3 regions of the Brotomerdimonas butyrica genome follow, and region 2 is predicted to be linked to each of the others. Evidence: predicted binding sites of a transcription regulator. Region 2 holds the regulator's gene; each other region holds the start of a gene.
What was found. The regulator HrcA, encoded in region 2, represses chaperone genes, less so after heat shock. The targets are predictions, from matches to a motif close to TGTTAGCACTCNNNNNNNNNGAGTGCTAACA.
Positions count from the first base shown of each region.

Region 1: a site for HrcA is predicted at 1,015-1,045, ahead of clpB (ATP-dependent chaperone ClpB). Genes of this name have one in related genera too.
Region 3: a site for HrcA is predicted at 1,417-1,447, ahead of OCV59_RS00700 (Hsp20/alpha crystallin family protein). Genes of this name have one in related genera too.

Region 1 covers NZ_JAOQJP010000013.1:11,936-15,105, forward strand. Annotated here, with positions in the region: gene OCV59_RS09810 (InlB B-repeat-containing protein) at 1-751, opposite strand, end outside; gene clpB (ATP-dependent chaperone ClpB) at 1,141-3,170, shown strand, end outside.
Region 2 covers NZ_JAOQJP010000007.1:69,590-72,759, forward strand. Annotated here, with positions in the region: gene addA (helicase-exonuclease AddAB subunit AddA) at 1-394, shown strand, start outside; gene hrcA (heat-inducible transcriptional repressor HrcA) at 576-1,625, shown strand; gene grpE (nucleotide exchange factor GrpE) at 1,612-2,178, shown strand; gene dnaK (molecular chaperone DnaK) at 2,214-3,170, shown strand, end outside.
Region 3 covers NZ_JAOQJP010000001.1:160,155-163,324, reverse strand. Annotated here, with positions in the region: gene OCV59_RS00705 (DnaJ C-terminal domain-containing protein) at 1-653, opposite strand, end outside; gene OCV59_RS00700 (Hsp20/alpha crystallin family protein) at 801-1,253, opposite strand; gene OCV59_RS00695 (ATP-binding protein) at 1,698-2,675, opposite strand; gene OCV59_RS00690 (ABC transporter permease) at 3,020-3,170, opposite strand, start outside.

The DNA.
Region 1 (3,170 bases), on a different contig from region 2:
CGGTCATAGTGAAGTGACCGTCTCTGTAAATATTCACAGCTCCGCCGTTGGCACCGGCAGAGCAATTCTGAATGACACCGCCGTTCAGCTCAAAGGTGCCGCTCTGCTTGATATATACCGCGCCGCCGTCATCGTCGGCTCTGCAACTGCCGATGGAGCCGCCGTTCATAATGAAGCTGCAGCCGCTGCCAATGTCCACTGCGCCGCCGTCATCGGCGGCCTTGCAGTCCATGATGGCTCCACCGTTCATAATGAACTTACCATACCTGGTAGGTGGTTCTGTTACACCGGTGTTGGCTACATCCACAGCGCCGCCGTCACCGTCGGCATCCGTGCAGTTCACGATACTGCCGCTTTCCAGAATCAGCGTACCTCCTTTGACTTCAATTCCGCAGTTCTTGTTCTGCCCGTCGATCTTGCCGCCGGTTCCGCTGTCCTTTACTGTCAGGTTTCCGTTGCTGCGCACCCGAATTATATCCTCATCTGTCGAGCTGCAGCTCAGGGTATATCCGTTCAGGTCCAGTATCACGGTGCGATTCACATCGAGCTCGTAAGTGGTCTCAATGTTTCCGCCTAACTTGATCTCGGTGCAGTCCGCATTTTCAAGTGCCGTCGTCAACTCTGTTTCGTTATTGACGGTGGTTGTATTGGCAGCGAAGGCCGTAGCCGCCGTCATCGGCGCCAGCGACAGCACCATGCACAGTGTGAGCAGGACTGTCAGCAGCTTGGTCCTCACGGGTCTTGTTTTCATTGGTTTGCTCCTTTCTGCGGCTGTTGCCGCAATAAAAACTCTTCTGTATTTTAGCTTCTTTTTTATATAAAAGCCATGATATATTCAATCATGTCAATTGTATAATACAAAGAAGAAAGGTTCAGCATATTTCCCGAAGTGTCAATTGACTATTCGGGAAATCGTATCATTCCTCATTTTATTTTTATGGCAGTGAATGAATGGTAACAGGATATTCCGGTTTCCGCCATAAAAGCAAGGCAAAAGGCATAATTTTTAAAAATTATTAGCACTCTTTTAAGGTGAGTGCTAAAAAACTGTTGACTTTTGCTTTTTCCAGGTTTAAAATAATAATCAGCAAGGGAAAATATACCTGCGGAACATTATTAAACCATACGGAGGTGGGGTTTATGAACATAGAAAAATACACACAGAATGCACAGAGTGCGATAATAGATTGTCAGAATATAGCAATAGAAGAAGGGCATCAGCAGATAGATGGAGAACATCTTCATCTGGCGCTCCTTATGCAGAAGGACGGGCTGATCCCGAAACTGCTCAAGTTCATGGAAGTGAACACGGGTGAGATAATCGGAGCTCTGGAAAGCGAGATAGATAAACTGCCTAAGGTTTCCGGAAGTGCTGAGAACATGTACTCGACAAGGAGGCTGCAGCAGATCTTCCTCAATGCGGAGAAGAAAGCCGAAAAGATGAAAGACGAATACATCAGCGTCGAACATCTTTATCTGGCACTCCTCGATGAGCGCAACACGCCGTCAGCTGCGATTTTCAAGAGATACGGCATCACGAAGGAAAAATTCCTGGATGCGCTCAACAAAGTGCGCGGCAACCAGAGAGTGACAAGCCAGAATCCTGAGGAAAACTACGATGCGCTGAACAAGTACGGCAGAGACCTCGTAGAGATGGCAAGAGAAGGCAAGCTCGATCCGGTGATCGGCCGTGACAGCGAGATCAGACATACGATCCAGATCCTTTCCAGAAGGACTAAGAACAATCCGGTGCTGATCGGAGAACCGGGCGTCGGCAAGACGGCTGTCGTAGAAGGACTGGCACAGAGGATCCTGAACGGAGACGTGCCTGAAGGCCTTAAGGACAAGACGATATTTGCACTGGACATGGGATCGCTGATCGCAGGTGCAAAGTTCAGAGGCGAGTTCGAAGAAAGGCTCAAGGCTGTACTTAACGAGATCGAGAAATCCGAAGGAAGGATAATCCTCTTCATCGACGAGATACACAACATAGTCGGCGCAGGCAAGACAGAAGGAGCAATGGACGCCGGCAACCTGCTCAAGCCGAAACTTGCGAGAGGCGAGCTGCACTGCATAGGTGCGACTACGCTCGATGAATACAGGAAATATATAGAAAAAGACGCCGCACTGGAACGTCGTTTCCAGAAGGTGCTGGTAGACCAGCCGACAGTGGAAGACACGATATCGATCCTCAGAGGTCTGAAAGAGCGATTCGAGATCCATCACGGCGTAAGGATAACAGACAGCGCGCTGATCGCATGCGCAACGCTTTCCGACAGATACATCAGCGACAGATTCCTGCCTGACAAGGCGATCGACCTGATGGACGAAGCGGCTTCGAAGATCAGGACCGAGATCGACAGCATGCCGGCTGAACTCGATGAGATATCGAGAAAGATAATGCAGCTCGAGATAGAAAAGCAGGCGCTCGGCAAAGAGACAGACGCCGGCTCGAAAGCACGGCTGGCAGCTTTGGAAAAAGAACTGTCACAGCTTCGCGATGAAAGCAATGCGATGCGCGCACAGTGGGAAGGCGAAAAGAAAGCGATCACCGAGGTAAAGGCTGTAAAGCAGCAGATCGAGGATGTAAAGCATCAGATGGAAGAAGCCGAGAGGCATTACGATCTCGAAAAGCTGGCACAGCTCAAATACGGAACGCTGCCTGACCTCGAAAAGAAACTTGAGGTAGAGAAGGAAAAGGCTGAAGAGGCCAAGGAATCCAGACTTCTCAAGGAAGAAGTCACCGAAGAGGAGATCGCGGAAGTCATCTCCGGCTGGACGGGTATCCCTGTAAGCAAGCTCGTAGAGAGCGAGAGGGAAAAACTGTTAAAGCTGCCTGAGATACTTCACAAGAGAGTCATCGGCCAGGAAGAAGGCGTCAAGGCTGTTGCAGAGGCTGTGCTCAGAGCAAGAGCAGGGCTCAAGGACGAGAAGCGACCGATCGGATCGTTCATATTCCTCGGACCTACGGGCGTCGGCAAGACCGAGCTTGCGAAAGCTTTGTCAGAAGCGCTGTTTGACTCCGAGAAAAACATGGTGCGTATAGACATGTCAGAGTACATGGAGAAACATTCAGTCTCGAGACTCGTAGGTGCGCCTCCGGGATACGTTGGATACGATGAAGGCGGACAGCTCACAGAGGCCGTAAGGAGAAAACCTTACAGTGTCAT
Region 2 (3,170 bases):
ACTGTGTGAGGACGGTACGATAACGGATGAAGAAGCCGCTGCGGTGCGTATAGATAATATAGAAGCGTTTTTCCGCGGAGAGCCGGGAAAGCGCGCAGCGATGTCAAAGCATCTGTACAAGGAGCGCGAATTCATACTCCGCAGGAATGTAAAGGGAGCAGACACGATCGTGCAGGGTATCATAGACTGCTATTTCGAAGAGGAAGACGGCATCGTGCTTATCGATTACAAGAACAGCTATGCGGGAAACGAAGAACGTGAGCGTGAGCTCGTGCGGATGTATGAAGGTCAGATAGACATATACAGAGAGGCGCTGGAAATCGCATCCGGAAAGCCTGTGAAGGAGGCGTACCTGTATCTGTTCGGATCGAAAAAGTTCATCGCGGTAAAATGAAAAGCGATGTGCAGGACGACGGATATTTTACAATGTTTTTTATTTTTAAAATGAATGATAAAAAATACCGGTAAACGATAAAAAATTTTGAAATAAGTGTTGACAATATACCCATTGGGTGGTAAATTTAAACTGTAGTTAGCACTCGAAGACAATGAGTGCTAACAACAGGAGGCCTAAGATGGATTTAAGTGAAAGAAAACTGAAAATATTACAGGCCATCATAGCTGATTTTATCAGGACTGCCGAGCCGGTAGGCTCAAGGACCTTGTCGAGGAACTATGATCTGGGCATAAGCCCGGCGACGATCCGAAACGAGATGTCGGATCTGGAGGAGATGGGTTATCTTACTCATCCGCATACGTCTTCCGGCAGAGTTCCTTCCGAGAAGGCATACAGACTCTATGTAAATGAGATGATGCCGAGGACAGAGCTCAGTGCGGCGGCAAAGGACGCTATAGCGATGCAGCTTCACAGCAATGTGAACGAGCTGGAGAATATAGTGCAGCGTGCGGCACATGTGCTGTCAGAGATCACGAGTCTTACAGCGTTTGCGATGACACCGAAGAAGGATCAGGACACTCTGAAATATATAAACCTGCTTCCGGTCGATGAGCGGACAGTGGTGCTGATGCTCGTATCGGAGAGCGGCAAGGTGTCCAATACATCGGTGTATCTGGACAGAGCGGCTTCTGAGGAAACGCTCAGGATACTGGCAAAGACGATGACGTACAACTACCGCGGCAAGACGCTGAGCGAGGCACTGACGCTCGATATAATCAAGGCATTCAAATCAGATGCTGAAGCGATGGCAATGTTTGAAAAGAATATCGTTCCGAACTTCGTGAAGACTCTTGAGGATATGCTCAATGTGAACCTTTACATGGACGGACTCACAAACATATTCTCGATACCGGAATACAACGATATCGATAAAGCCAAACTGTTCCTGGAGATGGTGAGCCGCAAGGAGGATCTCACAAAGACTCTGATAAACAGAGACAACGGTGTGATAATAACCATAGGCAACGAGAACCAGAACGAGATGATGCAGGACTGCAGTCTCATAACAGCGACATATCATGTCGACGGCAAGATGGTCGGCAAGATCGGAGTTATAGGTCCTACGAGGATGCGATACGGCGAAGTCACTTCCGTCGTTGAGTACCTTACAGATAATATAAGCAAGGCTTTTATGATAACGGAAGGAGACGAGGATGGCAAAGATTGATATAGACGATAAGGAAAAGAAACAGGAACAGGCTGAAGATCAGGCTCCGGAAGATACAGGGGCTGAAGAAAAGGCCGAAGATAAAGAAGAGACTGGAAAGGATGCCGGCGAAGCTCCGGAGGCTTCCGAAAAGAAGGAGCCGGAGGAAGACGGCGATACCAGATACCTGAGACTTATGGCTGATTTCCAGAACTATAAGAAGAGGGTGGAGAAAGAAAAGACAGATCTTTATTCATACGCCAACGAGAAGCTGATAACCGAGATGCTCGATGTGATCGACAACTTCGAGAGAGCGCTCGAGCATGATGACGGCGACGACGGCTTCAAGAAGGGTATGGAAATGATATTCAAGCAGCTGAGCGACGTCCTTGAAAAGGCGGGCCTGGCTGAGATCCCGGCACTTGGCGAGGAGTTCGATCCGAACTTCCACAACGCCGTGATGACAGAGGAAACTGAAGAATACGAAAGCGGCAAGGTTTCCGGCGTGATGCAGAAGGGCTACACCCTGAACGGCAAGGTAATAAGACCGTCGATGGTAAAAGTAGTCGGCTAGCTTTCGAAAAAATATATATCCAGGAGGAAAATAAAATGGGAAAAGTAATAGGAATCGATTTAGGAACAACAAATTCATGTGTAGCAGTTCTTGAAGGTGGAGAACCTGTTGTAATAGCTAATGCGGAAGGTAACAGAACCACACCGTCAGTCGTAGGTTTTGCAAAGAACGGAGAAAGACTCGTAGGTGAAACTGCAAAGAGACAGGCGATCACTAATCCGGACAGAACGATAGCGTCGATCAAGAGATATATGGGTACAGACCACACTGTAGATATCGACGGAAAGAAATATACACCGCAGGACATTTCGGCAATGATCCTCGGAAAGCTGAAGTCAGATGCAGAAAGCTACCTCGGAGAAAAGGTAACTGAAGCTGTAATCACAGTTCCGGCTTACTTCACAGACAGCCAGAAGCAGGCTACGAAGGATGCAGGAAAGATCGCAGGTCTCGATGTAAAGAGAATCATCAACGAGCCTACGGCAGCATCACTGGCATATGGACTCGACAAAGATGAGTCACAGCACAAGATCCTGGTATACGACCTGGGCGGCGGTACATTCGACGTATCGATCCTCGAGCTGGGCGACGGAGTATTCGAAGTACTGGCAACAAACGGAAACAACAAGCTGGGCGGTGACGACTTCGATGAAGCTCTGCTGAACTTCATGGCTGACAGCTTTGCAAAGGAAAACGGCGTAGACCTCAGAAACGACAAGATGGCGCTCCAGAGACTCAAGGAAGCTGCTGAAAAGGCAAAGAAAGAGCTCTCAAGCGCACAGACCACGAATATCAACCTGCCGTTCATCACAGTGAACGAAAACGGCCCTCTCCACATGAACATGGATATCACAAGAGCCAAGTTCGACCAGCTCACAGCAGATCTTGTAAACAAGACTATAGAGCCGATGAAGAAGGCAATGGCAGATGCAGGCGTTACTAACAGCGACCTTTCAAAAGTGATCCTGGTAGGCGGATCGACAAGAATACCG
Region 3 (3,170 bases), on a different contig from region 2:
GCCGGTATGTGGACTTTCAATGATGTTTTCTTTCCGCTCACCGGATCGGTGATATTTATCATCTTGTCGCCGCCGAATGCAGCTTCATCGAATGTCACATTTATGTCTGCCGTCGCATCTGCGCCGTCGCGGCTGAAATCCGCACCTCCGAAGCCTCCGGAAAAGCCACTGCCGAATCCGTCCTCATATCCGCCGTAGCTGCCTCCTGCACCTGTTCCCGAGAAACCGTGCGAGAATCCGCCACTTCCCGAAAAACCATGTGAGAACCCGCTACTGCCGGCTGATCTGCCGCTGAAGCCGCCTGAGAACTTTCCGCCGAAAAGGTCCCTGAGGATATCGTCCATATCCCCGCCTTCAAAATGATACTCCCTGTAATTTCCATAAGGGTTACCGCCTGCACCGCCCTGAGCGCCGCCTGCAGTGCCGTCGAACGCCGCATGACCGAACTTGTCATAGAGCTCTTTCTTTTCAGGGTCGTTGAGCACAGAGTAAGCCTCGGATATCTCCTTGAACTTCTCCTCCGCGTCCGCATTGCCTGCATTGGTGTCAGGATGGTATTTCTTGGCCATCTTTCGATAGGCCTTTTTTATATCGCTCTGTGAAGCGTCTCTGCTCACGCCGAGCACTTCATAATAATCTCTCTTTGATGCCATGACCATCACTCCAATCTATATCAAAATCCGATCCCGTGATGTTCACCGGTATCAGACTGTTGTTTGCATTTTATTTTTCTGTAAACATGCTTTACAACAGTACCCCGCAGGAATCATCCCACGGGGTACTCGTCGCTTTTCTGTTTATTATCCCTCAATGGAGATGTAATGTTTTTTATCTTCTATCGCTTTTGCTTCCTCCTTAGGAACTGTAAAGGACAGGATTCCGTTTTCATACTTAGGATGGATGTCATCCTCTGTAACGTGCTCGCCTACATAAAAGCTTCTGCTCATGCTGCCTGCATAACGCTCACGCCTTATATAGTTGTCCTTCTTGTCTTTTTCGTCCTTGTCGAGACCCTTGGCAGCTGTTACTGTCAGGAATCCTTTTTCAAGTTCGATCTGTATTTCATCTTTTTTGAAACCGGCCAGATCTACGTCGACCTCATATCCGGTATCCGTGTCTTTGACGTCTGTCTTCATGAGATTTCTTGCATGTTTGCCATACAGCTTCTTCTCTACATTCGGAAATGCAGGAAATGTGAAATCGTTCATAAAATCGTCAAATAAGTTTTCTCCAAATATTCTAGGCATCATCATAAATCATCGCTCCCTTCAAGTATCAATCTATTGATTTCACGGCGATCAGTTGTCTGGTCTTACGATCAGCTCTTCGTCACCCGGTGATGTTCCGGGCAAACTCTCTGATCGTCGTCTCTCTGATTGATCCCTTTTTCTCTTTGTGATTTTATTATAGCACTTTTGTTAGCACTGTCAAGAGGTGAGTGCTAATTTTTTTGAGATTTTTTATTTTTCGTGATTTTACTGGATTCATCAAGACTTCGAGCTTAACAAGCAATGTAGACTTTCAAGCACTAAACTTAGCGAAACTTAACAAAACTTAAAATTATTACATCTTTTTATTTTATCAAGGTAAAAAGCACTAAAAAACCATAAATTACATGGTTTTCAGTGCTTTTTTCATGTTTTTCCTATTAAATTTTCCTCAGACACCTATATAAGTGAAACTTAGCGAAACTTAAATTATGCCCAATATGGAATATACTTTTTATACCTTGGCGCAGTATCCGGATCCATTACTTTAATATAGCCTCCGTCAACAGCACTGGTAAGAAGTCGAGAGGCTTTCGCTTTCTCTTTCGCTTTCTCTTTTTCTCCTAATCCAAATATTTTTCGAATATCTGAGTTAGAAATCCCCTCAAAATTGACATATGCCAGACATGCTTGCATATAACAAGTACGCATCCGATCTTCTTTCGTAGTTAATTCAAATGGTACTTTAGCAAATAATATCGCTTTTGTGAATTGATTATTCTGATTTTCAATCCTTGGTGCAAGTAACTCATTTTTACCAGTTGCTTCAATAATCTTATCATAACCACTGCCACGTTCCTCACAGATACCACATTTATGCATAAATCCTGCAATATTTTCATTTCTGGATATCGGCACTGAATCTACAATTCTTTCAATTGCTAATAGTGGTGCGCCAGCATTTGAAAACTCAATTCGATTTTTAAACACTTCCACCATCGGATTTGTACCCCTTTGCTGCAGATCCTGATGTATCATAGCATTTGCCAACAACTCACGGATAGCAATTTCCGGGAAACTGACAACAGATTCCCTTGTTGCTTCTACAATTACCTCTTCCTGTGGAATAATCGTCATAATATACTGCACGATTTCTTCATGTGAAAATGCATAACCCGCACAGAATTCTTTTTCCCTGATAGCCTCCAACCTGGAGTTTTCCTTATACCAAATCACTCTGACAGTTCTTCTATGCAAAGATTCAAATTTCTTCAAATCCTTTGCTATCATCAATGCCCCCATGTTTGTGATATCCCATGTGCCGGCATCATTTCTCTTTATGAACTTTTCATGCTGTAAATCTTCCAATACTTTATCCCGATTTCTCGGAATCGGCATTTCCAGTTTATCGTAATACCTTGAGTAATCCAGTAATGATACCATTTCATCTTCATCTAAATTTCCCATCGCAATTCGTAGTTCATATGGTGTAGAATCGAATGTTCTCCATAATTCTCTTTCTTTATCAGGATACTCTTTTAAATTTTTCTTATTTGTTCCAAACTGATCATATAATTATGATAGAAAAACATTAAAGCGGCGGGAAAACAGCGTTCATCTGCAGCGCTGTTTTCCCTTGATATATTACAATAGAAAATTCATCAGGAAGGGTGATCGATTTGACAGCTGCAGGATCTATAGAAAACAAGGAAAAGCAAAAGGAGATCTGCTGCAGATGCTCAATGTCCCCGAAGACGTGCTGCCGTACGCGCTCCTTACTCCAATACAGTACGGCTCACATTTTTCTTTCTCTATTCCCGCAGCCTGTCTATGATGCTCCTGCGCGAGAAGCTTCTGTAAAGCAGAGCCGGGAGCGCTGCGCCTGCCGCCAGGAAGACCGGCGCCGTTATAAATATCCCCTTCAGCGTGAAGCTGTAGCTGTAGAACCAGAACATGCTTTCC